Regions from separate parts of the Arthrobacter sp. 10T425 genome, predicted to be linked through region 3. Evidence: riboswitches for the same ligand, from Rfam matches in the RefSeq annotation. Region 3 holds a riboswitch; each other region holds the start of a gene.
What was found. Region 3 has a riboswitch for S-adenosylmethionine ahead of AC1DDH_RS12495 (DUF1737 domain-containing protein). Riboswitches for the same ligand answer to the same signal wherever they lie in the genome.
Positions count from the first base shown of each region.

Region 1: linked by a shared signal. The riboswitch ahead of metX (homoserine O-acetyltransferase MetX) and the one ahead of AC1DDH_RS12495 (DUF1737 domain-containing protein) in region 3 are both predicted to bind S-adenosylmethionine.
Region 2: linked by a shared signal. The riboswitch ahead of AC1DDH_RS07965 (aminotransferase class V-fold PLP-dependent enzyme) and the one ahead of AC1DDH_RS12495 (DUF1737 domain-containing protein) in region 3 are both predicted to bind S-adenosylmethionine.

Region 1 covers NZ_JBFTGZ010000012.1:42,733-53,212, reverse strand. Annotated here, with positions in the region: gene AC1DDH_RS14590 (alpha/beta hydrolase) at 1-168, opposite strand, end outside; gene AC1DDH_RS14585 (SGNH/GDSL hydrolase family protein) at 263-1,135, shown strand; gene AC1DDH_RS14580 (hypothetical protein) at 1,249-1,875, shown strand; gene AC1DDH_RS14575 (isochorismatase family protein) at 1,872-2,438, opposite strand; gene AC1DDH_RS14570 (CoA-acylating methylmalonate-semialdehyde dehydrogenase) at 2,574-4,058, opposite strand; gene mmsB (3-hydroxyisobutyrate dehydrogenase) at 4,112-5,014, opposite strand; gene AC1DDH_RS14560 (LysR family transcriptional regulator) at 5,216-6,115, shown strand; gene AC1DDH_RS14555 (MFS transporter) at 6,256-7,638, opposite strand; gene metX (homoserine O-acetyltransferase MetX) at 7,805-8,944, opposite strand; SAM riboswitch class IV at 8,956-9,071, opposite strand; gene AC1DDH_RS14545 (bifunctional o-acetylhomoserine/o-acetylserine sulfhydrylase) at 9,255-10,480, opposite strand, start outside.
Region 2 covers NZ_JBFTGZ010000005.1:132,351-142,830, reverse strand. Annotated here, with positions in the region: gene AC1DDH_RS07985 (DoxX family protein) at 1-415, shown strand, start outside; gene aroA (3-phosphoshikimate 1-carboxyvinyltransferase) at 423-1,841, shown strand; gene rsgA (ribosome small subunit-dependent GTPase A) at 1,825-2,940, shown strand; gene hisN (histidinol-phosphatase) at 3,017-3,847, shown strand; SAM riboswitch class IV at 3,925-4,038, shown strand; gene AC1DDH_RS07965 (aminotransferase class V-fold PLP-dependent enzyme) at 4,073-5,512, shown strand; gene AC1DDH_RS07960 (class I SAM-dependent methyltransferase) at 5,594-6,388, shown strand; gene AC1DDH_RS07955 (Nramp family divalent metal transporter) at 6,556-7,842, shown strand; gene AC1DDH_RS07950 (metal-dependent transcriptional regulator) at 7,859-8,572, shown strand; gene AC1DDH_RS07945 (fluoride efflux transporter FluC) at 8,573-9,022, shown strand; gene AC1DDH_RS07940 (fluoride efflux transporter FluC) at 9,022-9,390, shown strand; gene AC1DDH_RS07935 (hypothetical protein) at 9,478-9,849, shown strand; gene AC1DDH_RS07930 (hypothetical protein) at 9,897-10,031, shown strand; gene AC1DDH_RS07925 (DUF6325 family protein) at 10,333-10,480, shown strand, end outside.
Region 3 covers NZ_JBFTGZ010000009.1:136,484-146,963, forward strand. Annotated here, with positions in the region: gene pabB (aminodeoxychorismate synthase component I) at 1-1,435, shown strand, start outside; gene cls (cardiolipin synthase) at 1,459-2,934, opposite strand; gene AC1DDH_RS12485 (aminodeoxychorismate lyase) at 3,028-3,996, shown strand; gene AC1DDH_RS12490 (ATP-grasp domain-containing protein) at 4,069-5,022, opposite strand; SAM riboswitch class IV at 5,341-5,454, shown strand; gene AC1DDH_RS12495 (DUF1737 domain-containing protein) at 5,482-5,790, shown strand; gene AC1DDH_RS12500 (rhodanese-like domain-containing protein) at 5,787-6,206, shown strand; gene AC1DDH_RS12505 (O-succinylhomoserine sulfhydrylase) at 6,207-7,415, shown strand; gene AC1DDH_RS12510 (hypothetical protein) at 7,483-8,574, opposite strand; gene AC1DDH_RS12515 (glycosyltransferase family 2 protein) at 8,571-9,863, opposite strand; gene AC1DDH_RS12520 (ATP-grasp domain-containing protein) at 9,850-10,480, opposite strand, start outside.

The DNA.
Region 1 (10,480 bases), on a different contig from region 3:
CAACGAGGCCACCGCGAATTCCTGCGGCAGCATCCCGGCCAGGCTGAGCAGATCCTGTTCGTTGGCGCCGTAGCCGTGCAACAGGACAAGAAGCGGCTTGCCGGCCCGTTCCTGCTCCGGCTGGGACCATTGGACGACAGGGGCGGGGAAGGCGTCAGCGTGAGTCATGGAACTATTCTTACAGTTACCCGGCGGTAACAAATTACGGTGGCGCAGCTAAACGCGAACAGTGCAGGATAAGGGGGTGAGCAATACCGATCCCATGGAAAATTCACCGGACACCCCAGCCGAGACCACCGTTGACACCGTCACCCACCCGTGGACCCGGTATGTGGCGATGGGCGACTCATTCACGGAGGGCATCGGCGACCCGGAACCGGCCAGTCCGGGCGGCCATCGGGGCTGGGCGGACCGCGTGGCCGAGGAACTCAGCCGTGGGCACAACGACTTCGCCTACGCGAACCTGGCCGTCCGCGGCCGGCTCCTGCAGCAGATCGTGGACCAGCAAATGGCTCACTGCCTGTCCCTCAAACCGGACCTCATCACGCTCTCCGCAGGCGGAAACGACCTCATCCGCCCGGGCGGCGATCCGGACGTGCTGGCCGAAAAGCTGGATTCGGTGGTGCAGATCCTGAGCCTGGGCGGCGCCACCGTCGTCCTGTTCAACGGCCCGGATACCGGCTCCACAGTGCTGGGCCGGATCCGCAGCAAGGTGGCCATTTACAACGAGAACCTGCGCACGATCGCCGCGCGCCACGACGCCGTGATCGCGGACATGTGGTCGCTGCGCCAGCTCAATGACCCGCAGATGTGGAATGTCGACCGGCTGCATTTCTCACCGCTGGGCCACCACACGATCGCGGCCATGGTGCTGGACTCGCTGAACGTCGAGCACACGCTCCAGCCCCTCTCCCCCAAACCGCTGCCGCAGCGCAGTTGGCGCGAGGCGCGCAGCGGGGACCTGGTGTGGGCCAGGGAGTATTTCGTCCCCTGGGTGGTCCGCCGGCTGCGGCACCGCTCCTCCGGCGACGGCATGACGGCCAAGCGGCCGCTGGCCGGCCCGGTGTTCGGTCCCGGCGTTCCGCTTGGTTCAGGCGAAGGCCCGCCCGGCGCCGAGGACGCTGTCCGGTCCTGAGGCTTCGGGCCTGAGCCTGCCGGGCATAAGCTGGAGGGACACTTCTCCGGCCCTACAGATGAGCCCGCAGATGAGAAGGCCCAGCAGCTGAAAGGCCCAGTACCGTGAGCAGTATGTTCTTCTGGATCATCGTGTTGTCCTTCCTGGTTCCCGTGGCGATGCGCCTCTACCGCAGGTCTGCCCGCGGCCGGAACCAGGGCACGCCGGGACAGTTCGGCCGGTTCCCGGGCAGCCAGAACAACCCCGGCCAGGGCAACCAGCCGCGTGATGGCTACACCCAGCAGGACTACTTCGGCGGCTTTGGCCAGCTGGGCGCCCCGAAGCAGTCGGGTCCGGCCAACGAGCCGTATCCCAGCCCGCAATACCCCAGCCCGGAGTATCCCAGCGCGGAGTACCCGAACCCGCAGAACCCCAGTCCCCGGTTTCCGGACCAGCCGTTCCCGAACCAGCCGTACCCCGGCCAGCAGTACCCGAACCCGGTCGGCTACCAGTCGCCCGTCCCCTACGAGGACAGCCCCGAGTACCTGAACAACCCGCCGCAACCGCAACGGCCGCAGGCATCGCAAACTCCCCCGGCGCCGGGCGCGGGACAGGCGCAGGCGCCGCAGTCTCCGCCGCCGCCGTCGGCGGGGCAGGGCTACCGGGCCCGCAAGCTGGCCGAGCTCGACCAGCAGTACACCGACGGCAAGCTGTCCATGGAGGACTACATGGCCCAGCGCGCGGAAATCATGAAGGGCTAGGACCCTGCTGGGCCGGCGAACTCGACGTCGGCCGCCTTGACGGTTCCTGCCGTCCGCCCCGGCGCCTTGTGGTACTGCCAGTACAGATTGGTGTGCGCGACCACCAGAGCCGGCGGCGGGGCGCCGTACTCGGTCAGGTCCTCGGTGGTGTGGGCGTCGGCGACCAGCGTGACGTCGTAGCCGCGGGTGATCGCGCCGTGCAGGGTCGAGCGGATGCACTCGTCGGTCTGCGCACCGGCCAGGAAGAAGCGCCCGATGCCGCGCCCGGCCAGCACGGATTCGAGGTCGGTGGCCTCGAAGGCGTCGCTGTACTCCTTGGCCACGAGCGGCTCCGAACTGAGGCGTGCGAGTTCCGGCACGTACCGCCATCCGTTGCTGCCGCGCGGGAGTTCCTCACCGCTGTGCTGCACCCAGACGACGTCCACCCCGGCGTCGCGGGCCTTGTCCACGAGCGCGGCGATTGTTGCGACGACGTCGTCGCGGCGGTATGCCTCGGCGACGACGCCGATCTGCATATCGACGACGAGCAATGCCGTGTTGGGACGGTTGAAGAGCGTGGTCACAATGCCTCCTGCATTCCCGGTGTCTGCCCACTCTAATCCCGAGGCAGCAAACAACGCGGGGTCACTTGCGGCCCATGATCCGGTGCCGGATGGGCGATAAGTGACCCCGCGTTGCCTTTGTTGGGGGTTGCGGCGTCAGTCGACCTGGGGGAAGCCGAGGTCGATCACCGAGGTGGACGGGTCCGGCCAGCGGGTGGTGACCACCTTGCCGCGGGTGTAGAAGCGGATGCTTTCCGGGCCGTACATGTGGGTGTCGCCGAACAGCGAATTCTTCCAGCCGCCGAAGGAGAAGGTGCCCACCGGCACCGGGATGGGCACGTTGACGCCCACCATGCCGGCCTCGACGTCGAACTCGAACTGGCGGGCGGCGCCGCCGTCGCGGGTGAAGATGGCCACGCCGTTGCCGAACTCGTTGTCGTTGACCAGCTTCACGGCGTCGGCGTAGGTCTCGACGCGGACCACGGAGAGTACGGGCCCGAAGATCTCGTCGTCGTAGACCTTCATTCCGGGCTTGACGTGGTCGATCAGGCTGACGCCGATGAAGAAGCCGTTGGAGTCGAATTCGTGTTCGCGGCCGTCCACCACCACGGTGGCGCCCTCGTTGGCCGCGCCGGCAACGTAGGAGGCCACTTTGTCGCGGTGCTCGGCCGTGATGAGCGGACCCATCTGGGAGGCCGGGTCCGTGCCCGGGCCGATCGTGAGGGCTGACATGCGGGTGGTGATCGCCTCCACGAGGTCGTCGGCGATGCTGCCGACCGCGACGAGGACGCTGACTGCCATGCAGCGCTCCCCGGCGGAGCCGTAGGCGGCCGAGACGGCGGCGTCCGCGGCCATGTTGAGGTCCGCGTCCGGCAGGACCACCATGTGGTTCTTCGCGCCGCCCAGGGCCTGGACGCGCTTGCCGTGATCAGCGGCGCGCTTGTAGATGGACTTCGCGATCGGCGTCGAGCCGACAAAGCTGATGGCCTTGACCGCCGGGTGTTCCAGCAGGACGTCCACGGCTTCCTTGTCGCCGTGGACGACGTTGAGCACCCCTGCCGGCAGCCCGGCCTCAGCGAAGACCTGGGCGATGAAGATGGCGGAGGACGGGTCCTTCTCGCTCGGCTTGAGCAGCACGGTGTTTCCGCAGGCCAGGGCGCTGCCGATCATCCACAGCGGCACCATGGCGGGGAAGTTGAACGGCGTGATGCAGGCGACGACGCCGACCGGCTGGCGGACCGAGTGGACATCGACGCCGCCGGAGACCTGCTCGGAGCGTTCGCCTTTGAGCATGTGGGAGAGCCCGGTGGCGAATTCGATGTTCTCCAGGCCGCGGGTGATTTCACCTTCCGCATCCGAGAGGACCTTGCCGTGCTCGCTGGTGAGCAGGGCCGCGAGTTCGGGCCGGCGCTGCATGAGCAGTTCACGGACCTTGAAGAAGATGGCGGTGCGCCTGGCCAGGCTCGTGGCGCGCCAGCCGGGCAGGGCGGCGCGGGCGGCCTCGATGGCCTCCTCGACGCGGGCGGCGGAGGCCAGGGCGACCTCTTTCTCCTGCTCGCCGGTGGCCGGGTTGAACACGGGGCCGAAGCGCTCGGCGTCGGAGATCAGGGCGCCGTTGATGAAGTGCGGGATGCGTTCCATGGGTGGGTCTCTTTCGTGAGGGGCAGGGCCGTGGGGGGCAGGGCTGTGGGGGGCTAGTTGGCGGACTCGAGGGTGCCGTCGACGAGCTTGACGATCATCGAGCAGTCCTGGCCGGACTGGCCGGAGTCGATGAGGCGCTGGAAAAGCTGCTGGACGTGCTCGCCGAGTTCCAGCGGGGTGCCGGTGTCCCGCGCGGCGCTGATGGCCAGGCCGATGTCCTTGTTGGCCAGTTCGGTGGTGAATGTCGGGGCGAAGTCGTTGTTGGACGCGGCGGTCGGCACGACGCCGGCCACGGGGTACCAGGTGCGCAGCGCCCAGCTGTCGCCGGAGGAGACCGACGCGATGTCCCAGAAGACCTGCTTGTCCAAGCCGAGCCGCTCGGCCAGGACCGCGCCCTCGGCGGTGGAGGCGAGGTTGATGAAGAGCATGAGGTTGTTGCAGATCTTCGCGGCCTGGCCGGTGGTGGCGCCGCCGGTGGGGATGATGTTCGCGGCCATGGGGCGGATGTATTCGGTGGCGTCGGCGACGGCGCCGGCCTCGCCGCCGATCATGAACGTCAGCGTGGCGGCCTTCGCGCCGCTCATGCCGCCGGAGACGGGTGCGTCGACGAAGCGGAAGCCGGCGGCGGCGGCGGCGTCGTGCAGGGCCTGCGCGGAGGCGATGTCAATGGTGGAGGAATCCACCAGGAGGGTCCGGGTGTCCGCGTGGGCAAGGACGCCGTCCTGGCCGAGGTACACGGCGCGGGCGTGCTCACCTTTGGGGAGCATGGTGAAGACGACGTCGGCGCCGGCGACGGCCTCGGCGATGCTGCCGGCGGCCTTGACTCCCCCGGCCTCGGCGGCGGCAACGGCTGCGCTGTTGAGGTCGAAGCCACGGACTTCGTGTCCGGCGTTTGAGAGGTTGACGGACATGGATCCGCCCATGTTTCCGAGTCCGATCCAGGCGATGACTGCCATGGCTTAAGCTCCTTTGCTTGATGTGCTGCCGGGCGCCTCGACGCGCTCCGGCGTGAAAGCCGAAACTCCGGCGCCCCGGTGTCCACCATCACACCCTGTTAGAGTGCAATCAAGGTAAAAAATCACAGATGCCATGTGCACAGATGCACAATCATGGCTCTGGCTCCGCCACACTCGCTGCAGAGGGGGACAATAGTGGACTTGCGCCGGCTACCGAGCCCCGACGACCTGCTGATCCTGCTGACCGTGGCACGCCTGGGCCGGTTCAACGCCGTGGCCGAGACGCTCGGCACCACCCACACCACCATTTCCCGCCGCGTCCTGGCCCTCGACAAACAGCTCGGCGGCCGGACGCTCGAACGCAGCCCGCACGGCTGGGAGCTGACCGAACTCGGCAGCCAGGCGGTCGCGGCGGCGGAAGCTATCGAGGGCACTCTCGGTGCCCTCTCCAGCAGCATTGCCCGCTCCGGCGACGTGGTCTCCGGCCTGGTCCGGATCAGCACCCCGGACGGCTTCGGCGCCGAATTCCTGGCCCCGGCCCTCGTCCGGCTGCAGCGGGCGAATCCGCTGCTCAACGTCGAACTGCTCAGCGCCACCCGCAAGGTGAGCCAAAACCGCTCCGGTGTGGACCTGGAAGTGGTGGTGGGCAACATGGACACCACCACCGCCCGCGCGATCTTCCTGAGCAACTATTTCCTCAGGCTGTACGCCAGTCCCGGCTATGCGCAGGAGCACGGGCTTCCGGCAACGCTCGACGACGTCCGGCAACACGGCTTTGTCTCCTACGTGGAATCGGCGCTCCAGGTCGCCGAGCTGGGCCACCGTTCAACGCAGCTGCCGGTGCCGCGGTCCAGCTTCCAGGCCACAAGCGTCTTCGCCCAGCTGGAGGCCGTCCGGCGGGGCGCCGGGATAGGCCTGCTCCCCAATTTCCTCGTGGCGGGCCGGCCGGAATTTCTGCCCGTCCTGCCGGACGACTTCCAGCGCCAGCTGCCCATCTGGGCTGTGGCCCGGCCCGAGGCGCTGCGTTCGGCCCCGGTCCGTGCCGTGCTGGAGGCGATTCGCGGCGAAATCCGGGAGCGGCAGGATGTGCTGTCCGCCTGAGGCGCCCAGCGCAGCCGGACCGGTGCCTGTGGCGTTAGCCTGCGGCGTTAGCCTGCCGCGTTAACGCAGACTGCCCGGGTCCGCGCGGTGCGCGGATCCGGGCAGTCTGCCCCCACCGGGTCTGGTGAGGCCGGTGAGGATTACCGCTTGCTGGCGGCGAGGAGGTCGGCGGTGCCACGGGCGTCGGCGGCGTCGACGTCGCGGAGCGAAATGCCGCGGGTTTCCTTCAGGAAGAACACCGCAACCAAAGTGACCACACAGGCGCCGAGGAGGTAGATGGCGACCGGGACCGAGGACTTGTACTGGCTCAGGAGCGCGACGGCGATGATCGGAGCCAGCGAACCGGCCACAATCGAGGTGACCTGGTAGCCCAGCGAGACACCGGAGTAGCGCATCCGGGTCGGGAACATTTCGGCCATGAGCGCCGGCTGGCCGGCGTACATCAGGGAGTGGAACAGCAGGCCGATGGTGATCGCGGCGAGGATGATGAAGTCGTTCTTGGTATCCATCATCGGGAAGGCGAAGAAGCCCCACGTGCCGCCGAGGATGGCGCCGGCCATGTAGACGGGCTTGCGGCCGACGTTGTCCGAGAGCCTGCCGACCATCGGAATCACGGCGAAGTGGACGAAGTGCGCCACGAGCAGCAGCAGCAGGATCCGCGAGGTGTCCGTCTGGACGACGACCTTCAGGTACGTGATCGAGAACGTGACCACGAGGTAGTAGAGGATGTTCTCGGCGAAGCGCAGGCCCATCGCGGTGAAGACGCCGCGCGGGTAGCGGCGGAAGACTTCGGCCACGCCGTAGCCCTTGTTTTCAACCTCGACTTCTTTTTGGGCCTCCAGGAAGATGGGGGCGTCCTGGACCTTGGTGCGGATGTAGTAGCCGACCAGCACGATCACGGCGGAGAGCCAGAAGGCGACGCGCCAGCCCCAGCTGAGGAAGTCGGCGGAGGACAGCACGGAGGACAGCGTGAACAGCACGGCGGTGGCGAGCAGGTTGCCGAGCGGAACGGCGGACTGGGGCCAGCTGGCCCAGAACCCGCGGGACTTGCTGGGGCTGTGCTCGGCGACGAGGAGGACGGCGCCGCCCCATTCGCCGCCGACGGCGAAGCCCTGGGCGAAGCGCAGGAAGACCAGCAGCGCCGGGGCCCAGTAGCCGATCTGCGCGAAGGTGGGCAGGCAGCCCATCAGGAAGGTGGAAACGCCCACCAGGAGGATGCTGACCTGGAGCAGCTGCTTGCGGCCGAACTTGTCGCCGAAGTGGCCGAAGACGATGCCGCCGATCGGGCGGGCGACGAATCCGACGGCGTAGGTCAGGAACGCGGCGATAATGCCGTCGAGTTCCGTGCCCGAATTGGGGAAGAACGTCTTGCCGAAGACCAGCGTGGCGGCGGAGGCGTAGAGGAAGAATTCATACCACTCCACCACCGTGCCGGCCATGGAGGCCGTTACTACCTTCTTCAGTCCGGACGTTTTGACGTCCGGCTCGTCTGCGCGCGTTGTCGCGGCGTTTTCCGTGCTCATGTGAACTCCTTCGGTGTCGCCTTCGACACCCTGCGGACCATTGGACTGAGGACGCCCGTGATGTAGGGCACATGGCGTCATTCCCCATGAGTATGGACGCTCCCGCCCTGAGCCTCAACGGCCATTAGTGCAGAGCGCATCTGCAAAAATGCACAAGCGGGCCGGCCTAGTGGCCGAAGAAGGTCCCCCGAAGCTGCCCGCTCAGCTGGCCGATTTCGGTCAGGAAGCCGTCGTGGCCGATCGGCGCTTCAATGATGTGCAGTTCCGGGCCGCCCGGCAGGGCCTCTGCCAGTTGACGGGACTGGGCCGGGAAATACAGGCGGTCCGAGTCCACGGCCGCCACCAGGAACTCGGCGGTGGCCGGAGCCAGTGCCTCCCCGAGGCTTCCGCGCCCCCGGCACACATCGTGGCTCATGAGGGCTTCGGTGATCGCGATGTAGCTGTTCGCGTCGAAACGCCGGGCCAGTTTGCTGCCCTGGTGGTCCAGGTAGCTTTCCACCTGGTAGCGCCCGCGTCCGGCCAGCGATCCGGCTTCCAGGGGCGTCTCGGACTCCTGGGCGTTGCGGCCAAACCGGCCGTCCAGTTCGGCCGCTGAGCGGTAGGTGATGTGCGCGATGCGCCGGGCGAGGGCGAGCCCTGCTTCGGGTTCCGGGCCGCCGTAGTAGTCCCCGCCCTTGAAGTGGGGGTCCTGGCGGATGGCCAGCGTCTGGGCCTGCGCGAAGGCAATCTGTTCGGCGGTGCTGCTGGCGCCGACGGAAATCACGGCGCAGCGCCGGACCCGGCCGGGAAACGTGACGGCCCATTCAAGGGCGCGCGCGCCGCCGAGCGAGCCGCCCAGCACCGCGTACCAGCTGCCGATGCCCAGGGCATCGGCCAGCCGCGCCTCGGCGGCGGCGGTGTCCCGCAGGGTGACCAGCGGGAACCGCGATCCCCAAGGGCGCCCGTCGGGGGCCGGGGTGGAAGGCCCGGTGGATCCGTAGCAGCCGCCCAGGATGTTGATCGAAACGACGAAATACTTGTCCGTGTCCACGGGAGCCCCGGGTCCGGCGAGCTGTTCCCACCAGCCGGGCTCCCCGCTCTCGCCGCGGGTCACGTGTGTGTCGCCGGTCAGGGCGTGTTCAATGAGCACGGCGTTGGAGGCGTCCGCGTTCAGGGTCCCCCACGTCTCGTAGGCGAGCACCACATCCGGCAACGGAGTCCCGGATTCGAGCTGCAGATCACCGATCCTGACGAACTGGACGGTCCCGTCAGGGGTCCGGGATGGTTTGGTTTCGGGAACACCCGTGCGGGTGACGGCAATCGTCATGTGAGGACCTATCTTCGCGCTTGCCCGCCGTCAGCTGACCGGCAGGCCAGGTCTTCACCCGGGGCACCCCGCCGCAAAAGGAGGGTTGCCGGCCAGCAAGCCGGGGCTGTCGCTGGCACTCATGACCTGGTACGAGTCTACGAAACGGGGTGCGGAAATGACGAAGATTATGACTTCCATGTGACAGCCGGACCCGTCAGCACCGCAGACTCCCCACCTTTGACAGCCGTGACCGGCGGGTCGCCCCGAAGTGCCGGCGATTCCCGGTGTCATGCCCGTAAAGGTGGGGAAATTCGGCGTGGGCTTCGGCCTAGGCGGACTTGGCCGCGCGGAATCCGGCGTCGAGGTCCGCCAGGATGTCGTCAATGTGCTCCAGTCCCACCGAAAGCCTCACCAGCCCGGGGTTCACCCCGGCGATCACCTGCTGTTCGGGCGAGAGCTGGCTGTGGGTGGTCGACGCCGGATGGATCACCAGCGACCGGACATCGCCGATGTTCGCGACGTGCGAGTGCAGTTCGAGGGCATCGACGAACCGCTTGCCGGCCTCCGCTCCCCCTGCAATGTTGAACGCCACGACGGCGCCGGTCCCCTTGGGCCCGTACTTGCGGCCGCGCTCGTACCAGGGGCTGGACGGCAGCCCGGCGTAGGCGACCGATTCGACGTCGTTCCGCCCCTCCAGCCAGTGCGCCACCTTCGTGGCGTTGGCCACGTGGCGCTCGACGCGCAGGCTCAGCGTTTCGATGCCCTGGGCGATGAGGAACGCGTTGAACGGGGACACCGCGGAGCCGAGGTCGCGCAGGAGCTGGACCCGGGCCTTGAGGATGTAGGAGAGATTCGCGCCCAGCGCGCCGCCCGCTCCGAGGTCGCGGGCATAGACCAGGCCGTTGTAGGTGGGGTCGGGGGTGTTGAAGCCGGGGAACCGCTCCGGGTCCTTCCCGAAGTCGAAGTTGCCGGAGTCCACGATCACGCCGGCGATCGCGGCGCCGTGCCCGCCGAGGTACTTGGTGGCGGAATGGACCACGATGTCCGCGCCCCACTCGATCGGCCGGATCAGGTAGGGGGTGGAGAGCGTGTTGTCGACAACCAGCGGCACGCCGGCCTCGTGCGCCACCCGGGAGACGCCCTCGATGTCCAGGACGTCCTGGCGGGGGTTGGAGACCACTTCGCCGAAGAACAGCTTGGTGTTGGGCTGGACGGCGTCCCGCCACTGGTCCAGGTTGTCCGGGTCCGCCACGAAGGTCACGGAGATGCCGAACTTCTTCAGCGTGTGCGCGAGCAGGTTGTAGGTTCCGCCATAGAGGCTGGGGCTGGCCACCACATGGTCCCCGGCCTCGGCGATATTGAGGATGGCGAACGTCTCGGCGGCCTGGCCGGAGCTGAGCAGCAGCGCCGCGAGACCGCCTTCCAGGCTGGCGACGCGCTGTTCGACGGCATCCTGGGTCGGGTTGCCGATCCGGGTGTAGATGGGCGCGAGCTCGGCGAGCGCAAAGCGGTTCGCGGCGCTTTCGGCGCTGGGGAACACGAACGACGTCGTCT
Region 2 (10,480 bases), on a different contig from region 3:
GCCGTTCCAGCCAAATGAAAAAGTCGTGGCACGCGTGATCGGCGGCACCCAGATCGGTGCCGGCGTCTGCTTCGCCCTCGGCAAGTCCGCCCGGCTGGCGGCCACCCTGCTCGCCGTCATTTCGCTCCTGAACGGCTACGTCGAATGGCGCAGCGCGGACATCTCCTCGAAGGAAGCCCGCGACGCCCGCCGCAAACAGCTCCTGAAAAACGTCTCCCTCACCGGCGGCGTGCTCCTCGCCGCGGTCGATACCGCCGGCAAGCCCAGCCTGGCCTGGCGCGCCGGACACCTGGCCGCCGATGCCAAGAAGAGCGCCGGACACCTCGCCGCCGATGCCCGCAAGACCACCAACAAGCAGCTGAAGAAGGCCGACAAAGTCGTCCGCAAGGCCGTAGACCACTCTGCCGGGGCCTAAGACGGTAATGACTGGCACCACCCCCTCTGCAGCTGCCCCGTCCCACCCTGCCGGCGCCCATGCAGCCGGTCCCCATGCAGCCGACGCCGGTCCGCACTGGCCCGCCCCCTTCGCCGCCCGGCCGGTCGATGCCACTGTCACCGTTCCCGGATCCAAGTCCCTGACCAACCGGTACCTCGTGCTCGCCGCCCTCGCGGACGGACCTTCCCGGCTGCGGGCTCCCCTGCACTCCCGGGATTCCGCGCTGATGATTGAGGCCCTGCGGCAGTTGGGGGCCACCGTCACGGAAGTGCCCGGCGACGGCGCCTTCGGCCCCGACCTGGAAATCGTCCCGATCAGCATGGACACCGCGGCGGCTGACACGGCGATCGACTGCGGCCTGGCCGGCACGGTCATGCGCTTTGTCCCGCCGGTGGCCGCGCTGCGCCGCGGTGAGTCCCGTTTCGACGGCGACCCGCACGCCCGCAAACGCCCCATGGGCACCATTATCGAGGCCCTCGCCGGCCTGGGTGTGGCAGTCACCGCACCCGACGGCGGTCCGGCGTCGTCGTTGCCGTTCACGGTGCACGGCTCGGGCGAGGTGCGCGGCGGCCACCTGGTCATTGATGCCAGCGCTTCGTCCCAGTTCGTCTCCGCCCTGCTGCTGGCCGGGGCGCGCTTCACCGAGGGACTCCACCTGGAGCACGTCGGCAAGCCCGTGCCGAGCCTGGACCACATCAACATGACCGTGGCCGTGCTGCGCGGCGTGGGCGTGGCGGTCGACGACTCGGTGCCGAACCACTGGGTTGTCTCCCCCGGCCCGATCCGCGCCTTCGACGTCCGGATCGAGCAGGACCTCTCGAACGCCGGCCCCTTCCTCGCGGCGGCCCTGGCCACCGGCGGCACCGTGCGGATCCCGAACTGGCCCGCGGAAACCACCCAGGTGGGTGATCTCTGGCGCGGAATCCTGACCGCTATGGGCGCCACGGTGACGGTTGACGGCGGCACCCTGACCGTCAGCGGGGGCCCGGAGATCAAGGGCGGCGACTTCGACGAAACCAGCGAACTCGCCCCCACCGTAGCCGCGCTGTGCGCCCTCGCCACCGGCCCCTCACGGCTGGGAGGCATCGCCCACCTCCGAGGCCATGAAACGGACCGGCTCGCCGCCCTCGTCGCCGAAATCAACCGCCTCGGCGGCGACGCCGAAGAAACCCCCGACGGCCTCATCATCCGCCCGGCCGCGCTGCACGGCGGCGTCGTGCACAGCTACGCGGACCACCGCATGGCAACCGCCGGCGCCATCCTCGGCCTTGCCGTACCCGGCGTGGAAGTCGAGGACATCGCAACCACGGCCAAGACCATGCCCGATTTCCCGCAACTCTGGGAAGCGATGCTGGCCCAGGGACCCGCCGCAGATGAGGACACCGCCGGTGGCACGCAGCACTGATTCCTGGGACGAGTCCGACGTCCGGATCCGGCCGAACAAGAAGGGCACACGGCCCCGCACCAAGGACCGGCCCAGCTACGACGACGCCGTCACCGGACGCATCATCACCGTTGACCGCGGCCGCTACACCGCCGTCGTCGGCGAGGGGACCGCGGACGAACGCAAGATCATCGCGGCCCGGGCCCGGGAACTGCGCCGCAACCCGGTGGTTGCCGGCGACTTCGTCTCCCTGGTCGGGGATGTCACCGGCGAGCCCGACACTCTGGCGCGGCTGGTCAGGATCCAGGACCGCAAGACGCTGCTGCGCCGCAGCGCCGACGACACGGACCCGATCGAACGTGCCGTCGTGGCCAACGCCGACCAGCTGGTGGTGGTGGTCGCCGCTGCCAACCCCGAGCCGCGGACCGGTTTCATCGACCGCGCGCTGGTGGCCGCGTACGACGCCGGCATTGAGCCGCTGCTGCTCGTCACCAAGGCCGACGTCAAGGATCCCGCCGAGCTGCTGTCCAACTACCAGCACCTCGACTTCCCCGTCATCATCTCCAAGACCGCCGACTCCGCCGCTTCCGGCATCGACGCCCGCTCCGACGACGGGCTCTCCGCCCGGCTCGACAAGGACGCGGTATCCCAGCTGCGCGACTACCTCGACGGCAAGGTCACCGTGATGCTGGGCCACTCCGGCGTCGGCAAGTCCACCATGGTCAACGCCCTGACCGGGGCCGAGCGGGCCACAGGAGGCGTGAACGCGGTAACCGGCCGCGGCCGCCACACGTCCTCCTCGGCACTGGCGCTCAAAGTCAACGATGCCCCGGCCGGCAGCTGGATCATCGACACCCCCGGCATCCGGTCCTTCGGCCTGGCCCACGTGGACCCGGACCGGATCCTGCGTTCCTTCCCGGACCTGGAACCCGGCACCGATGATTGCGAACGCGGCTGCAAGCATGACTCCACCGCCGTCAACTGCGGCGTCGACAAGTGGGTTGCGGCCGGGCACGCGGGGCCCTCGGGACCGGCCAGGCTCGCGTCCCTGCGCCGGCTGCTGGGCACGGACCCGCGGATGGAAGCGCAGGAAACCAAGGAACTGGGCACCGTCTCCTAGCCGGACCGGCAGCGGGGCGGCGGCGCCGAGCCGCGGCCTCCCGCCCGGCGGCCCGGTTTGACGGTAGTTTGGAACCATGAGCCAACCCGCTTCGAGCTACAACGATGACCTGCGCCTTGCCCATGTACTGGCAGATTCGGTCGATTCCCAGACCATGAGCCGCTTCAAGGCGCTCGACCTTCGGATCGAGACGAAGCCCGACCTCACACCCGTCACCGATGCCGACAAATCCGCGGAAGAGGCCATCCGCGGCCAGCTCTCCCGGTCACGTCCGCGTGACGCGGTCCTGGGCGAAGAGTTCGGCAGCTCGGGCCACGGTTCCCGCCGGTGGATCATCGACCCGATCGACGGCACGAAGAACTTTGTCCGCGGCGTCCCGGTCTGGGCCACCCTGATCGCCCTCGTCGATGAGGGCGAGCCGGTGGTCGGCCTCGTCAGCGCGCCGGCACTGGGCAAGCGCTGGTGGGCCGCCAAGGGTGCAGGCGCCTACACGGGCCGCTCGCTCGCCGCCGCCACACGGTTGAAGGTATCCAACGTCTCCAATCTCGAGGACGCCTCGCTGTCCTACTCCAGCCTTGGCGGCTGGAAGGAACGCGGGAACCTGGACGAGTTCCTGGGCCTGACCGAGGAAGTGTGGCGGACCCGCGCCTACGGTGACTTCTGGTCGTACTGCCTCGTGGCCGAGGGCGCCGTGGACATCGCCTGCGAACCCGAGCTGAACCTCTACGACATGGCCGCCCTGGTGCCGATCGTGACCGAGGCCGGCGGCCGCTTCACCTCGCTCGAAGGCGAGGACGGCCCCTTCGGCGGCAACGCCCTGGCCACCAATTCGATCCTGCACTCGGAAGTGCTCAAGCGGCTCAACCCCGGACTCGACGACCTCTTTCAGGCCCACCCGAACAACTGATCCGCGCCCGTAATAATCCGCTTCACAATCGGCGGCCGCCTTTTCCCCGGCTGCGCCGATGTCCTACGCTCGATGCAGGTCACGAGTGCCAGCGCTAAACCCCGGTTTGCTGGCCGGCAACCCTCCAGTCGCGGTGGGGTGCCCCGGGTGACGACCTGGCCGGTCCGGAACGGACCCGGCAAGCGCGGATTCCCACGGTGTGGGGTCCTGTTCGAGTGAGGTCCCATGACAACTGCCATTTTCCCCGTTGCCCCTGAATTCCATGCACGGCTTGCCCTCGCGGCCCGCCCGCTGGCAGCCGTCACCGGGGCCGAAATCCAGGCCCCGCTGATCACCGGCGGCCACGCGCGCTACGCCAACCTCGACTACGGCGCCTCCGCCCCGGCCCTGTCCGTGGTCTCGGCCTACCTGAACGAAATCCTGCCGTACTACGCAAGCGTGCACCGCGGGGCCGGCTACGCATCGCAGATCAGCACCTCCGTCTACGAGAACGCCCGGGACATCGTGCGGGACTTCGTGGGCGGCCGGCCCGGCGATTCCGTGATCTTCACGCGCAACACCACCGATTCCCTGAACCTGCTGGCCGGCTGCCTGCCGCTGCGCGACGGGCGGCCCGCGGGCGAGGTCCTCTACCTCGACATCGAACACCACGCCAACCTCCTGCCCTGGCAGAATGTCCCGCACCGCAGCGTCGTGGCCGCCGCCACCCTCGCGGCCACCGTGGACCGCCTGCGCGACGAACTCGCCCGCGGCGGCGTCAGTCTGTTGGCCGTCACCGGCGCCTCCAACGTCACCGGGGAGATCCTCCCGATCCGGACCCTGGCCGCACTGGCGCACGAATACGGCGCCAGGATCGTTGTCGACGCCGCGCAGCTCGCCCCGCACCGGCGGATCAATATCGCCGCGGACGACGTCGATTACCTCGCCTTCTCGGGGCACAAGCTGTACGCCCCGTTCGGCGCCGGCGTGCTGGTGGGGCGGACGGACTGGCTCGACGCCGGCACCCCGCACCTGGCCGGCGGCGGCGCGGTCCGCGATGCCCGGCTCGACTCCGTCAGCTGGACCACGGGACCTGCCCGGCACGAGGGCGGCTCGCCGAACGTCCTCGGTGCGGCGGCCCTCGCCCGCGCCACCCAGGTCATTGCAGCCCTGGACCCGGAGCAGTGGCAGGCCCACGAGGACGCCATCCGGTCCTTCCTCGTCGAGGGCCTCCAGGGCATCGAAGGGGTAACCGTGCACCGGATCTTTGCCGATTCAGCTTCCGATTCTTCCTCCGCTTCTTCCACTGGAGGCGATCAGCCGGACACCGGCACGATCGGCGTCGTGAACTTTTCCGTGGAAGGCTACGACGCCGGACTGGTGGCCGCCTACCTGTCGGCCGAACACGGCATTGGCCTGCGCGACGGCCGCTTCTGTGCCCACCCGCTGCTCAAGCGGCTCGGCCTGCCCGCCGGCTCCCTGCGGGCCAGCTTCGGCCTCGGCTCACGGCTGGAGGACGCCGAACGCCTGCTGGCCGGCCTGCAGCAGCTGCGGCAGAACGGACTCGGCTGGGATTACGTGGTGGATGCCGGCCGCTGGGTGCCGGCCAACGATACCCGCAGCTACCCCCACTGGGCGCCGAACACCCCGGGCACCGCCGGCGCTGCGCCCTGCACCCTCGACTAGCGCAGGATCAGGGCCCGGCGCGGGTGCGGTAAATTCGAAAGGTATCTGAAACCAGCAGGACCTTCCCGAAGGAGATCGCACGTGGCAAGCGCCTGCCCCAGGCTGCACAGCGGAGCTAGGCTCCACAGCGGACCGAAGCTGCACAGCGAGCGGCGCCAGGAACTCGGACAAAGCTTCCAGGACGGCGGCGAGCACTATGAACGCGTCCGCCCCGGCTATCCGCAGGAGTCGGCCGACTGGCTGGTCCCGGCGGGAGCCAGGGACGCCGCGGACATTGGCGCGGGCACCGGGAAGTTCACTTCCCTTTTGGCAGAACGCGGACTGGCCGCGGTGGCCGTGGACCCCTCTGCCGACATGCTTGAGCAGTTGCGCCGGACCCTGCCGGACGTCACCGCCATCGAGGGCAGCGCCGAGGACACCGGTCTCGAGCCGGAGTCCTTTGACCTGGTCACGGTTGCCCAGGCGTGGCACTGGTGCGACCCGGGCCTGGCCAGCGCCGAGATTGCCCGGATCCTGCGGCCGCACGGCGTGCTGGGCCTGATCTGGAACCAGCTGGACACCAGCGTGCCCTGGGTGCACCGGCTCTCCCGGATCATGCACGCCGGGGACGTCCACAAGCCGCACTTCCGTCCGGCCGTGGGCCCCGAGTTCGCCGGGCTGGAGAGCCACCTGACGCGCTGGGAGGATTCCGTCACGACGGAGGACATCCAGGAGCTGGCCAAGTCCCGCAGCTACTATCTCGCGGCATCGGACTCCACCCGGGCCAAGGTCACAGCCAACCTCGCCTGGTATCTGCACGAACACCTGGGACACACCCCAGGCGAGGTGCTCCGGCTGCCCTACCTGACCCAGACGTGGCGGGCCTTCCGGGCCTGATGCACGCTCACCCCGGATTGCCCCGGATTGCACGCAGCGCCCGCCGGGCTTATTGTTTCGGTATGCCTAATAAATTCTTATAGGCACACGAAACTTTGACACCGGCTGTTTTCCGGCCGGCGCCGATCATCGCGTCAACGCCGACGCGCCAATCACAGGAGCTGGCAGTGCTGGAGCTAACGGGACACGGGCAACCGGCGCAGGACGCCCCCACTTACAAACACCCGGGTGCCCGGAGGGCGCTGATCGGCCTGTTGGGACCGGCCTTCGTGGCGTCGATCGCCTACGTGGACCCCGGAAACGTGGCCGCCAACCTGACCGCCGGAGCGCAGTACGGCTACCTGCTGGTGTGGGTCCTCGTGGCCGCCAACGTCATGGCCGTGCTCGTCCAGTACCAGTCCGCCAAGCTCGGGATCGTCACGGGCAAGAGCCTTCCGGAGATCCTTGGTGAACGGCTCAAGCCGTTCTGGCGCCGCGCCTTCTGGGTGCAGGCCGAAGTTGTCGCCGCCGCCACCGATCTCGCGGAGGTGGTGGGCGGCGCAATTGCCCTGTACCTGCTTTTCGGCCTGCCCCTCCCCCTTGGCGCCCTGATTGTCGGCGCCGTGTCAATGCTCCTGCTCGCGGTCCAGGCCCGGCAGAAACAGCGGCCGTTCGAATTCATCATCATGTTCCTGCTCGGCATCATCACAGTCGGCTTCCTGGCCGGGCTGTTCATCAGCCCGCCCGATCCGGGAGCCGCCCTGGCCGGGCTCATGCCCGGCTTCCAGGGACCGGACACCGTACTGTTGGCCGCCAGCATGCTCGGGGCCACCGTCATGCCGCACGCCATCTACGTCCACTCGGCCCTGTCCCGGGACCGGCACCGGCCGGACGAACACCTGCATGTTCCCCCGGCGGCCATCGCGCGCCTGGTCCGGGCCACCCGGTTCGACGTCGTGGCCGCCCTCGCGATCGCCGGACTGGTCAACATCGGCATGCTGCTCCTGGCCGCCTCCACCCTCGGCGGCGAAGAAGGCACGGACACGATCGAGGGCGCGCACGCCGCCATCACCGCCAACCTCGGCCCGATCGTCGGCGTGATCTTCGCGGTCGGGCTGCTCGCCTCAGGCCTGGCATCGACCTCGGTGGGCTGCTATGCCGGCGGCACCATCATGCAGGGCCTGCTCAAGATCCGGATCCCCGTCATGGCCCGGCGCGTCGTGACCCTCATCCCCGCCGTCGTGCTGCTGGCGGTGGGCTTCGACCCCACCTGGGCGCTCGTCCTGAGCCAGGTGGTCCTCAGCTTCGGGATTCCCTTTGTCCTGGTCCCGCTGGTGGTGCTGACCAGCAACAAAGCCCTGATGGGCCGGTTCGCCGACGGCCCGGCCCTCCGAGTCGCCGCCATCATCAGCGTGGTGCTCGTAGTGGCTCTCAACCTGGTGCTGCTGTGGCTCACTTTCTCCGGAAGCAGCTGACGGTAGGCTTAGGTCTGTGAAGACCAGTACGCCCTCCTCCTCGATCGAGGACTACGTCAAGGTCATCTATTCGTTCACCGAGTGGCAGCGCAAGCCCATCACCTCCACGCAGCTGGCGCAGCGCCTGGGCGTCGCCAACTCCTCGGTTTCGGAAATGGTCCGCAAGCTCAAGGACCAGGGCCTCGTGGACCACAAGCCCTACAGCGCCGTCACGCTCACCAGCGATGGAGTCCGGCTCGCCCTGTCCATGGTCCGGCGGCACCGGCTGATCGAGACTTTCCTCGTCCGCGAGCTGGGGTACCGCTGGGACGAGGTCCATGACGAAGCCGAACTCCTGGAACACGCCGTCTCGGACACCTTTATTGAACGCATGGCGGCCAAGCTGGGGAACCCCACCCGGGACCCGCACGGCGATCCCATTCCGGCAGCCGACGGCTCGGTGCTGATGCCCGCCGCCCACCGCCTGAGCGAACTCGACGACGGCCACACCGGCCGGATCACCCGGATCAGCGACGAGAACCCGGAGCTCCTGCGCTATCTCGCCGCAGAGGACATCGACCTCGACGCCGAAGTGGAGGTGGTGGGCCGGCGTCCCTTCGGTGGCCCCATGGTAGTGCGGATCGGTTCCGCCGCGGCACCGCGCGAATTCGATTTCGCCGACGAGGTCGCCTCGGCCCTCTGGGTCCACAGCGATGCTGGGCACGCCGGCTGCAGCGTCACGGAGAGCTGAGTGAAGGGTGCGCTGGACGAGCGCCGGGCCGTGCCGCGCCCCGGCGTGCCGGGGTGGAAGGCCTGGTCCGCCGTCGCCGTCGGCGGGCTGATCGGAACCGAGCTGCGTTTCGGCGCCGGCCTGATTTTTCCCGAAAGCGCCGGCGCGGTGCCGTGGACCACGTTGGCGATCAATGTCTCCGGGAGTTTCGTTCTGGCCACCCTGACCACCCTCTGGATCGCGCGGCCGCAGACGGCTTTCTGGCTGCGGGCCGGCATCGGCCCCGGCCTCCTGGGTTCCTTCACCACCTTTTCGGCGCTGGTGATTGCCATTGACCAGCAGATCCGCGGCGGCTTCCATGCCACGTGGCTGGCCTACCTCGGGCTCTCGCTGGTCCTGGGCCTCGGGGCGGCGGCGGCCGGCTGGAAAACCGGCAAGGCGATTGCAGACCTCCGCGGCGGTGCCCAATGATGACCGCGCTCCTGGTCGGGGCGTGCGGGGTGGCGGGAGCACTCCTGCGGTTCGCCGTCGACTCCTGGTTTGCGCACCATCAGGGCTCCCGACCGCACTGGCCCTGGGCGACGTTCACGGTCAACGTCGCCGGATCCTTCATCATCGGTTGGTCCGTCGGCCTGACCGGCCACCTGGAGCTGGGCACCGACTGGCACGCCGCGATCGCAACCGGTCTCGCCGGCGGCCTGACCACCTTCAGCTCATGGACCACCGCGACGGTCCGCCTGGTCAGCGAAGAGCGGTACCGGGCGGCGGCGCTCAACATCGGCGCGAACCTTCTCGTGGGGCTCGCGGCCGCCGCGCTTGGGCTTGCCCTCGCGGGCTGAAAACCTTAGCCCGCCGCCGGTGTGTCGAGGGTAACACCGGGGCGCCCTGGTGGCTTCGGGCCGCCGTCGTTCCCGTATCGTTGAAGGATGGTTACCCGACGTGAAGCAGCCCAGACCCTCGACATTCCCCTGGAAATGGCGCACCGTCACGGCATCCCGCCCCGGCTGTCCGAGGCCGAGCTGGGCGAGCTGCTGGACAACCCGCCGGCGTGGCTGGTCCAGTCCAGGGCAAACCGCACCGGCAAGCGGCCCGTCTGGGTCCAGCTCACCTGTGCCGTCTGCGGATTCTCCGAAGCGGCCCGGCCCAAAAAATGGTGGCCGGAGTTCACTTACGTCTGCTGCGCGCACCACGAGGCACGCGAGATCCCGGTGCTCGGGCCCGGGCTCGTGCGCAGTGTGTACGACGGCGTCGGCAGCCGTTTCGCAGGGATCGTGGACGCCGCCGTTCCCGAGGCGTAGCTTAAAAGACGGGGCTACCCCTGGCCCCTGCCGTGAGGGAGAGCACCATGCCTGACAAGACGCCGCACCAGAGCGTGTCGAAGAAGTCGGTTAAAACCATCAAGGAAAAACGGGCAGAGAAAAAGGCGAAACACATCGTTGATGCCCACACCGACCCAGTGGCACACATCAAGAAGCGCTGAATAATCGAGAGGCCGGAAGCCGTTGCTTCCGGCCTCTTGTCGTGGTGCCCTGACACGTTCCGTCGGGCTGGGGGCTCACCCGAAATGGATGATGTGACAATCTCCCGTTGGCGGTTGAGTGGTCTTGGGATCCGACCGAGAGGTCCTGTTCCGGGGCCATGTCCGCGGGGCAGTTCCAACCGTTGAGCGGCGCGGGGCCCATCGGAATCATTCGACGCGGGTGGTGACGGCCCGGCGGGGACCGCCCACACTAAGACCAGTGCGCCAGACAGCGTGCTCGACACAGACCGGAGGAATACCAGTGACAACCACACCGGAGACTGAGGCCCACGGGCCGGTCGACTTCGTACTCCTGGAGTTCCCCGTATCGGGACTGACGGGACGGGCGAGTGAGGAACTCGTTAAGCTCGTCGAGCAGGGCGTGATCCGCCTCTTCGATCTCCTCGTCG
Region 3 (10,480 bases):
CGAGGCCGGGCAGCTGTTTGCGGCGCTCTTTGGCGGTTCACCCAACGCCGTGTGGCTCGACTCCTCCCTGGACCCGGCAGGGCTGGCCCCGGAGGCAGCGGAGCGGAGCCGCTTCAGCATTTTGGCCGACGACGGCGGCCGCTTCGGCCAGGCCGTCCGGCACAGTTCCGGACGGACCCGCGTCAGCACGGGCCAGGCCACCGTGACCACCGATGGCCCGTTCTTCCGCTGGCTCGACGGCGTGTGGGGCCGCCGCGCGCTCCGCGCACCCGAGGCCTACCCGTGCGAGTTCACCCTGGGCTGGCTCGGGTACCTCGGCTACGAGCTCAAGCGCGAAACCGGCGGGAACGACGTCACCGCCGCCACCCCGGACGCCTGCCTGATCTTCGCCGGCCGTGCCGTGGTCCTTGACCATGCCGAGGGCACAGCCTGGCTGCTGACCCTGGACGCACCCGACGCCGGGGACTGGCTTCAGACGGCACGTACGGCCGTCACCGCGGCCGCGTCGGCGCAAGCGGCCGCTCATGCCTCCCCGGCCCAGCGTGTCAGCGCCCCGCAAACCACCGCCCCGCGCTTCGCCGCCCGGGACACGGAAGTCGGCTACAAGGCGAAGGTCACCGAGGCCCAGCGTGAGATCGCGGAAGGAAACACCTACGAGGTCTGCCTGACCACGGTGCTCACGGCGCCCTCGCCCGCGGGGCCTCACGGCGTGGATCCGTGGCCGGCCTACCTGGACCTGCGGCACCGGAACCCGGCCCCGTTCGCCAGCTTCCTGCGGTTCGGCGGGCTCGCCGTGGCGAGCACGTCGCCGGAGCGGTTCCTGCAGATTGCCGCGGACGGCAGGATGCGGGCCGAGCCGATCAAGGGCACGCGCCGCCGGGACACAGATCCAGGCACGGATGCCGCCCTGCGCCAGGAGCTGGAGTCTTCGGCCAAGGACCGGGCGGAAAACATCATGATCGTGGACCTGTTGCGCAACGACTTGAGCCATTTCGCCGTCCCGGGTTCGGTGGCCGTCAGCCGGCTGTGTGCGATCGAGAGCTACGCCACCGTGCACCAGATGGTGAGCACCATCGATGCCCGGCTGCGGCCCGGGATGCCGCGGGCAGAGGCGGTTGCGGCCTGCTTCCCCGCGGGTTCGATGACCGGTGCCCCGAAGGTCAGCACCATGGCCATCCTGGACCGGCTGGAGGCCGCGCCGCGCGGCGTGTACTCCGGGGCGATCGGTTACTTCTCCCTGAACGGGGCCGCCGACCTCGCCGTGGCAATCCGGACCCTCGTGGTCAGCGCCCTCGGCGAGGGTGCCGCGGAACTGAGTCTCGGCGTCGGCGGCGCTGTCACCGCCGACTCGACCCCGCAGGAGGAGTACGACGAAATCCGGACCAAAGCGTTCGGCGTCCTCTCGACGCTCGGCGCCGGGTTTCCCACGGGCTGAGTCGGCTGTCCCGCCGGCCCCGGCTACTGCAGGGTGGCCGTCAGCCGCGCGACGTTGTCCACGTATTTGACGCCCATCGGACGTTTCATCCAGTCCTCGAGCGTAAGTTCGCGCGAAATGCCCCGGTAGGTGTCCTCCACGGCGCTGATCCGCCGCACGATGTCCTCCCCCAGGAGCATCACCGAGACCTCCAGGTTCAGCGAGAAGGAGCGCATGTCCATGTTGCTGGAACCCAGCACGGCAACGTCGTCGTCGATCGTGAAGTGCTTGGCGTGCAGCACGAAGGGGGCCTTGTAGAGGTAGATTCGCACCCCGGCTTCAAGCAGCGCCTCATAGTAGGACTGCTGGGCGTGGTGGACCAGGAACTGGTCGCCTTTTTCCGAGACGAAGAGTTCGACGTCGACGCCGCGCTGCGCCGCCGTCGTCACCGCATACAGCAGCGAGTCATCAGGGACGAAGTACGGGCTGCAGATCGAGATCTTGCGCTGAGCCGAGTAAATCAGCGTGTTGAAGAGCCGCAGATTGTTTTCGGTGATGAAGCCGGGGCCGCTGGGCACCACCTGGGCGGTGATGTTGCCGGCGTGCAGTTCGGGCCGGTGCGCCAGCTGTTCCTCAATGGATTCGTCGGTCTCGCTGAGCCAGTCCGTGGCGAAGACGACGTTGAGCGTGGTGACGATCGGTCCACGCAGGCAGGCCATCAGCTCGACCCATTCGCGGCCGATCTTGCGGTGCTTGGGGTTGTTGTAGGAGGGCTCGATCAGGTTCTGCGATCCGGTGAAGGCGATCTCGCCGTCGATCACCATGATCTTGCGGTGGTTGCGCAGGTCCGGTCGGCGCCACTGCCCCTGCAGCGGGCTGAGCGGCAGCATGGGCCGCCAGCGGATCTTGCTCGCCTTGAGCCGGGCGATCAGCTTGCGATAGCCCTTGATGCGAAGCGTGCCAAGGTGATCGAACAGGACACGGACCTCGACGCCGCGCTCGGCGGCCTCTTCCAGCGCGGTCAGCAGATCGTCCGTGACGTGGTCCGAGCTCATGATGTAGAACTCGGCGTTGACGAAGGACTTTGCGCCGCGGACCGCCGCGGCCATCGCCTTGATGGAGTCGGGGTAGCCGGGCAGCAGCTCCACTTGGTTACCGTCCACCATCGGCAGCGAGCCCAGCGTCTTGTTCAGTTCCGCGGCGGAAGCCACCCATTCGGGTCCGGCGTAGCGGCTTTCCAGCATCGCCAGTTCCGAGGTCCCGGCGCGCACTCGGGTATTGACCGCGTCCTGCTGCGCGCGGCGCTTGCGGGAGAGCCGGAAGTTGCCGAACAGCAGGAACAGGAGCAGGCCGATGGTCGGCACGATGAAGATGCCCAGCAGCCACGCCATCGCGGTGGTGGGCCGCCGGTTTCCGGGGATGATGCCCAGTGCCAGCACTCGGATGGCGAAGTCGATCACCGTCAAAATCAGAATCGCCCAGGACGGTAAAGTCTCCGCCAGCGGAAATGGCCACAGCACAGGCGAACCCCTCAACGTACAAGCCACGCGGAACAGTTCCGAACGGGCAGTGACCAAATCCTATCCCGGGACCACCGAGACTAAGCTTTAGCCATGACCACTCCTGCCCCTGTTCCCGCGCCCGCGACCGTTCTGGTCTTCCTCGACCCGGCGTTCGACGGCGGCCGCGTTGCCGACGCGTCGCAGCCGCAGCTGATGGCCACGGACCTGGGCGCCACCCGCGGCGACGGTGTTTTCGAATCCCTCCTGGCCGTCGGCGGCCGGCCCCGCAAGATCCAGGCACACCTGACCCGTCTGGCCGGCTCTGCCCGGCTTCTGGAGCTGGACATCCCCGCCGAGGATGCATGGCGACGGGCGGTGGAAACCGCCATCTGCGAGTTCCGCGGGCAGGAACCCGCCGCGGCTGCACCGGGCGGCGCGGCGCAGGACGAGGTGGTGGTGAAGCTGATTGTCACCCGCGGGCCGGAGGGCGCGGCTGCCCCCACGTGCTGGGTCCAGGCCTCCGCCCCGGCCGCCGCGGGACGGCGGCAGCGCGAGACCGGGATCGACGTCATCCTGCTCGACCGCGGCTACGACAGTGAAGTCGGCGAGCGCGCCCCGTGGCTCCTGCTCGGCGCCAAGACCCTTTCCTACGCCGTGAACATGGCGGCGCTGCGCTACGCCCACCGGCAGGGCGCCGACGACGTCATCTTCACGTCCGCGGATGGCCGGGTGCTGGAAGGTCCGACGTCGACCGTTTTGCTGGCCCATCTGGAAACCTCGGACGACGGCGCCGGCGGCGTCAGCACCATCCGGCGGCTCATCACGCCCCAGCTGGACAGCGGCATCCTGCCCGGCACATCACAGGGCGCCCTGTTCACCGCCGCCAAGGCCGCCGGCTGGGAGCTGGGTTACGGCCCGCTGGAGCCGAAGGACCTGCTGGACGCCGACGCGGTCTGGCTGATCTCCAGCATCCGGCTCCTGGCCCCGGTCAACCACATCGACGGGCAGGAAATCGGCACCCCGGAACTCCGGCGCCAACTCACGGCCGAACTCAACGCCCTCTTCGCGACCATCGAATAGCAACGCGGGGTCAGTTACGGCCCATCCCATGTCCCCGGATGGGCCGTAAGTGACCCCGCGTTGGTGTTGCGCTCACCCCAGGGCGTCCGCGGGCACTGCCGGGCACAGGCGGAACGAGGCCGGGTTGAACGCCGGGAGCATGAACGTTGCGAGCACGGCGCCGAGCATTTCCGGGGCCCAGGTGCTGTTCTCCCCCAGGGTCGCGCAGACACCCAGCACCACGGGCGTTCCGTCGGTGCGGCGGCGGATCTGGACCTGGACCGGCCCGGTCAGCCCGAGCGCGCGGACGGCGGCCAGGCCCAGCTTGCGCACATCCCCGGCCTGGTTCGCCGGCACCCTGCGGCTGACCTCGTCGCTGCCGGCGCGTCCATACGGAGTCCTGGTCTTCTCGAGGACCACCGCCACCGGCGCCATCGCGTTGCGTGCCGGGGTGCCGAACACCAGGCACACATAGTCGGCGCCCGGGATAAATTCCTGGACCAGTTGCCCCGCCGGCATGTTCTTCCAGCTAACGGAGTCGGTTCCGGCCAGCAGGTGGATACCATGGGAGCCTTTGAAGACCCGCGGCTTGACCACCACGGGGCCGCTGAGGCCGGCGAGGGAAGCCGGCGCGGCGGCGAGGTCGCCCGGAACCGCGAACCGGGGCACCGGGATGCCGGCCGCTTGCAGCGCCCAGGTGGCGAACAGGTGGTCGTTGGCGAGGGCAACCGCGGCGGGGTCGGCCACGATGATCCGCACGTCCTGGGCGAATCCCGCGCGGGCCGCGGCCAGGACCGGGAGTTCCACGGTGAGGGTCGGAATGATGACGTTGATGGCTTCGCGGTCCACCACCCGGCGCAGGTCCAGGACCATGTCCGGGTTCGTCGCCGGCAGGAGCCTGACCGCGGCGGCGGGAGCCTCCCCGGCCTGGCGGGTGTCGGCACGGGCGTCGGAGCCGAGGTACGGGAGGCCCCGGGCTTCGAGCTGGGCCGCGACGGCCCGTCCGGCGGCGCTTGTAATCCCGGTAACGAGTATGCGCGGGCCCACGATTGCTCCATTCCGCCGTCACCGGCCGGACCGCGGCTGCGGCTCCGACCGTTCCAGCCTCCGATTCCCAGACAGCTTGTTGATGGACAGACGAGTCGATTCCGGGACTGCTTGATTCACACATTGCTCGAATCACCTGCAGCTCCGGCCGACTCGTCGGACCTAATCCCCCCAGTAAACGGCGAAACGTCCCGGCAGACACGAGTGGGCTGTACCCGAAACTGGAGCCCGCCACTACTCGCCCGGGCCGCGGTCCGGTTACGGAACATGACGACGGCGGCGGTGCGGGCCGGCGTCGCAGGTGTTACGTTTTTGGGGAGTAATGAGAACCGGTGCCAAGCCCTGACTGGCCGGTCGGCAACCCTCCCTTTCGCGGCGGGGTGCCTCAGGTGAATACTCGGCAATCGAGAATTCGAGCTGCAAGCGTGAAAGAGGAGATCCGTCGTGACCGACACGTCAATACCCACAACAGCCGCGCCCGGCACAGCACCCGGTACCGCACCCGGGGGCGAGGAGAGGCTGGCCTACCGCCTGTTCACCGGGGCGGATGACCGCGCCTTTTGCGAGCGGGTGTCAGCCGCCCTGGCCGAGGGCTACGTGCTGCATGGAAGCCCCGCCGCCAGCTTCAACGGAAGCACCGTGATCGTGGCGCAGGCGCTGGTCCTGCCGGCCGCGATTGCCAGTGCGGACGCCGCCGTGGCCAATGCGGTTGATGAGCTCGACGCCGACGAATTTGGCGCCGACGGGGCCTTCGCGGGCCACGCATGAGCTACGCCGGAGACCTCAGCCCGCAGGAGGCGTGGGCCAAGCTGGAGGCCGGAGCCATCCTGGTGGATGTCCGGACCGAGGGCGAATGGGCCCACATCGGCATCCCGGACACCGCGGCCGCGGGCGAGAGCCGCAACGATCCGCTCTTCATCCAGTGGAACCTCGCTGGCGGCACGCCGAACCCGCACTTCGTGGAACAGCTAAGGCAGCAGGCGCCGGAGGACACCGCCGTCGAACTGGTGTTCCTTTGCCGTTCCGGGGCCCGGTCGATCGCGGCCGCGACGGCCGCGACGGCCGCCGGCTACACCTCGTACAACGTCCTTGAGGGCTTCGAAGGCGAGACCGACCGCTTTGGCGAACGCACCGTCAATGGCTGGAAGAACCGCGGCCTGCCCACCAACCTCGGAAAGATCTAAGTGACTTTCAATCCCGACGCCGCCGGCTGGGCGGCCGACACCCAGGCCGTCCGTGGCGGCCTTGACCGCACCGGCTTCCAGGAAACCACCGAGCCGATCTTCCTCAATTCAGGATTCGTCTACGAGTCCGCGGCCGCCGCCGAGCGCGCCTTCACCGGTGAGGACGAGCGCTTCGTCTACTCCCGCTACGGCAACCCCTCCGTCGCCACCTTCCAGGAGCGGCTCCGGCTGCTCGAGGGAACGGAGGCGTGTTTCGCGACGGCGTCCGGCATGTCCGCCGTCTTCACCGCCCTGGGCGCGCTGTTGGCGGCCGGCGACCGGGTGGTCGCGGCCCGCTCGCTGTTCGGCTCGTGCTTCGTGATCCTCAACGAAATCCTGCCGCGCTGGGGTGTCGAGACGGTCTTCGTGGACGGCCCGGACCTGGAGCAGTGGAAATCCGCGCTGTCCGAGCCGACCACGGCGGTGTTCTTCGAGTCGCCGTCGAACCCGATGCAGGAAATCGTGGACATCGCCGCCGTGAGCAAACTGGCGCACGCGGCCGGCGCCACGGTGGTGGTTGACAACGTCTTCGCCACCCCGCTGCTCCAGCGCTGCGGCGACCTCGGCGCGGACGTGGTGGTCTACTCCGGCACCAAGCACATCGACGGCCAGGGCCGCGTCCTGGGCGGGGCCATCCTGGGCACCAAGGAATTCATCGACGGGCCCGTCAAGCAGCTCATGCGGCACACCGGTCCGGCGCTTTCGGCGTTCAACGCCTGGGTGCTCACCAAGGGCCTGGAGACCATGGCCCTGCGCGTCAACCATTCCTCGGCCTCCGCGCTGCGGCTGGCCGAATGGCTCGAGGGACAGCCCGCGGTCGGCTGGGTAAAGTACCCGCTGCTGCCGTCCCACCCGCAGTACCCGCTCGCAGTGCAGCAGATGAAGGCCGGCGGGACCGTGCTCACCCTGGAGCTGCAGCCCTCCCCCGGGCGCACGGCGAAGCAGGCCGCGTTCGCACTCCTGGACGCGCTGCGGATCATCGACATCTCCAACAACCTGGGGGACGCCAAGACGCTCATCACGCACCCGGCCACCACCACGCACCGCGCGATGGGCCCGGAAGGCCGCGCGGCGATCGGGCTCAGCGACGGCGTGGTCCGGCTCTCGGTGGGCCTGGAGGATGTGGAGGACCTGATCCGCGACCTCGGCCAGGCGCTCAAGCAGGTCTAGGCGCTCAAACAGGTCTAAACACTCAAGCAGGTCCAGGCGCTCAAAGCAGGTCCAGGGCCATGGCCGCTCAGGCCCAGGCCGCCTTGAGCGCCCGCCAGGCGTCGTCGTCCAGCATGCTGGACGGTGTGACGGCGACGGCGGCCGCCCCGCCGGAGACAGACGCCTCCAGCCCGGCCGCCAGGTCCGCGGCGGAGATGCGCCCGTCCTTGGCCCACATCCCGACCGAGATGGCGAACTTCCCGGACCGCTTCGCCATGGCCGCGGCCAGCTCGGCGGAATAGGCGGGAGCGGCGTCGTTGAGCCCGAAGTAGTCCCACAAGACCAGCCGGTCCGCGGCCGCGGCGAGCAGCCCGTAGTCATGGCCGCTCTCCGGCCGGTCGCCGGCGGGATCGTCCCACGGCGCCCGGACGTCCATGTCGAGCGTGGCACCGTTCGCGTGGGCGGCCGCCGCCGCCTTGGCCACGATGGCCGCCACCGCCTTCGACCGCCAGGCCCCAAGGCTCGGGTGTTCGACGTCGATGTCCCCGTTCGCGAGCCGCGGCCAGTCCGTCCCGCCGCTGGCCAGCCGGTAGGAATCGCGGTCGTCGCCGCCGTAGGTGTTGTTATCGAACATCAGTTCCGTCAAGGCCACGGCGTCCGGCTGGTACCGCCTGGTCACCTCGGCCACCAAGTCGACCAGCCGCTCCCCGACGGGTCCCGTCGTGAGTGCGCTGACGCTGGCGAACTCCGTGGAGCGGGTGCCGTCGAAGTTGATGCCGGCCAGGCCCGGGTTGGTACGGATCCAGCCGGGGATCAGCAGGTCGATGGTCAGTGTGATCCTGCGTTTCCTGCCATCACCGCCGGTCCCCAGTGCCTTGACCGCTTCGGCCACGTGGTCACGGCCCGGGACGGCCTCCACCTCGGGGTGGGCGTCCCAAGGGAACGCCGTCCAGTCCAGCCGCCCCACGCTGATGGTGACGCTGTTGGCGTTGACCTCATCGAGCCGTCTGGCCAGTTCCGGCAGCGTCGAGGCGGCGTCGACCACAGTTTCGTAGCCGACGCCGACAGTGCGCTCCGCGGCGGGCGCCGTGGGTCCCTGCGGCCCGCCGCACCCAGTGGCAGAAAGGGCCAGCACCGACAGGAGCACGAGGGCAGGGAAGGCAGCCGGTCTGCGCCTCAAACGCTGACGTCCGGGCGCACCGCCGGGGCGGTGACGCTGACCACACCGGTCCGCGTCAGCTTGTTCCAGTGCGCCTCCTTGCCACGGAGTTCCTGCACCAGCGCGGCCACCATAGTCAGGCTCGTAAACACGGAATAGAGCGGGATGAGCGGGAGCGCCCAGGCGTGCCGCAGGTCCTTCCACGCCCTGTTCATGGCCAGGGCAAACACCGTGAGCAGCAACGTGATGAACAGGCCCACCCAGCCAAGGATTGCCCAGACGTCCGCGCCGAACGGACTGCGGCCCAGCGCCGTGAGGAAGACCAGATCCACGAGTACCAGGATCTGGAGCACCGGGAGCACCACCATGGTGATGGTGTTGAACAGCAGGTACGCGCCGAACTGTCCGTGCCGGAGGTTGCCGATCATGCGCTTGTGCACACCCATGGTCTGCAGCAGCCCGCGGGCCCAGCGGACGCGCTGGCGCCAGAGCGCCCGGACCGTTGACGGCGACTCGGCATAGACCAGCGCGCGCGGGGCGAAGACCACCCGGTAGCCTGCCTTGTGCACCCGCCAGGTGAGTTCCAGGTCCTCGCCTACCGTGTCTTCGCGGAACGGCCCGATCTCCTCCAGGATCCGGCGGGGGAACGCCCCAATGTTGCCGGAGACGATCGGGAGGCAGCCGATCATGGTCAGGGCGCGCCTGACCATCCCGGTGCCGACATGGCTGATGAAGGCCAGCATCCGGGTCTGGACCCGGTCCAGGTTTACCGGCCTGTCGTCGCCGCACACGGCCCCGGTGCGCTGGTCAGTGAAACCCTGGAGCATCCGCTTGACGGTGTTCTGGGAGAAGATCCCGTCAGCGTCGACAAACATGAGGACCTCGCCCGTGGCGTGGCGGATGCCCAGGTTCAGGGCCGCCCCCTTGCCGGCATTGGCCTGGGTCAGGACCGTGATCCGGGGATCCGTCGCGGCGAGCGCGCGCATCAGCCCGGCCGTGTTGTCAGTGGAGCCGTCATCCACGAGCACCACCTCGTACCGCTCGTACAGGGTGAGCTGAATGGAGCGGACGCAGTTTTCGATGACGGTCGCCTCGTTGAAAGCCGGGACGATGATCGACACGCTGGGCCGCTCATCCAGCAGGGTGGGCGTTGCGCGGCGGCGGCGCCCCGCACGGAGTTCAAACCAGACGGACAGCGGCAGCACGAGCATCTTCACGAGCCCGAACACCAGAATCGGCAGGCCGATGAGGAGCAGGAGGTACTCGGCCCCGGGGACGGCTGATGCGGAGGCGGAACTAAACCAGGACATGGGCGTACGCTCCTGTGCTTTGCCGGAAAGAGGCCGGGTTGAAGGAGGGAAGGGCAAACGACGCCAGCACGGCGTCGAGCAGTTCCGGGGCCTGCCCGCTGTTCGCGCCGAACCGTGCGTTCACTTCAAGGACCACCGGGGTCCCGTCGGCACGCCGGCGGACGTCGACGTCGACCGGGCCCGTGAGGCCCAGCGAGCGGACGGCCGCCATCGCCAGATTTCCGACGTCCATGGCCTCGCCGGCTTCGGCGCGGCGGGTGCTCACGGCGTTGCCCACGTTGCCCTGCGCCAGTTCGGTCTTCTCCACGACGACGACGAACGGCGCGGCCCCGTTGTGCGCCGGGGTGCCGAAGACCATCGGGCCGTATTCGGTGCCCGGGATGAACTCCTGGACAATCAGTCCTTCCGGCAGGCGGTGCCAGTCCACCTGTTTGCTGCCGTCGATGACCATCACGCCGCGTCCGCCGCGGGAGACCCGCGGCTTGAGAACTATGGGGCCGCCGAGCGCGGCCATGGCGGCACCGGCATTGGCGAAGTCCCTGGGCACGCCGAATCTCGGCACGGGGACCCCGGCGGTCTGCAGCTGCCAGGCCGTGAAGAGCTTGTCGTTGGCGAGA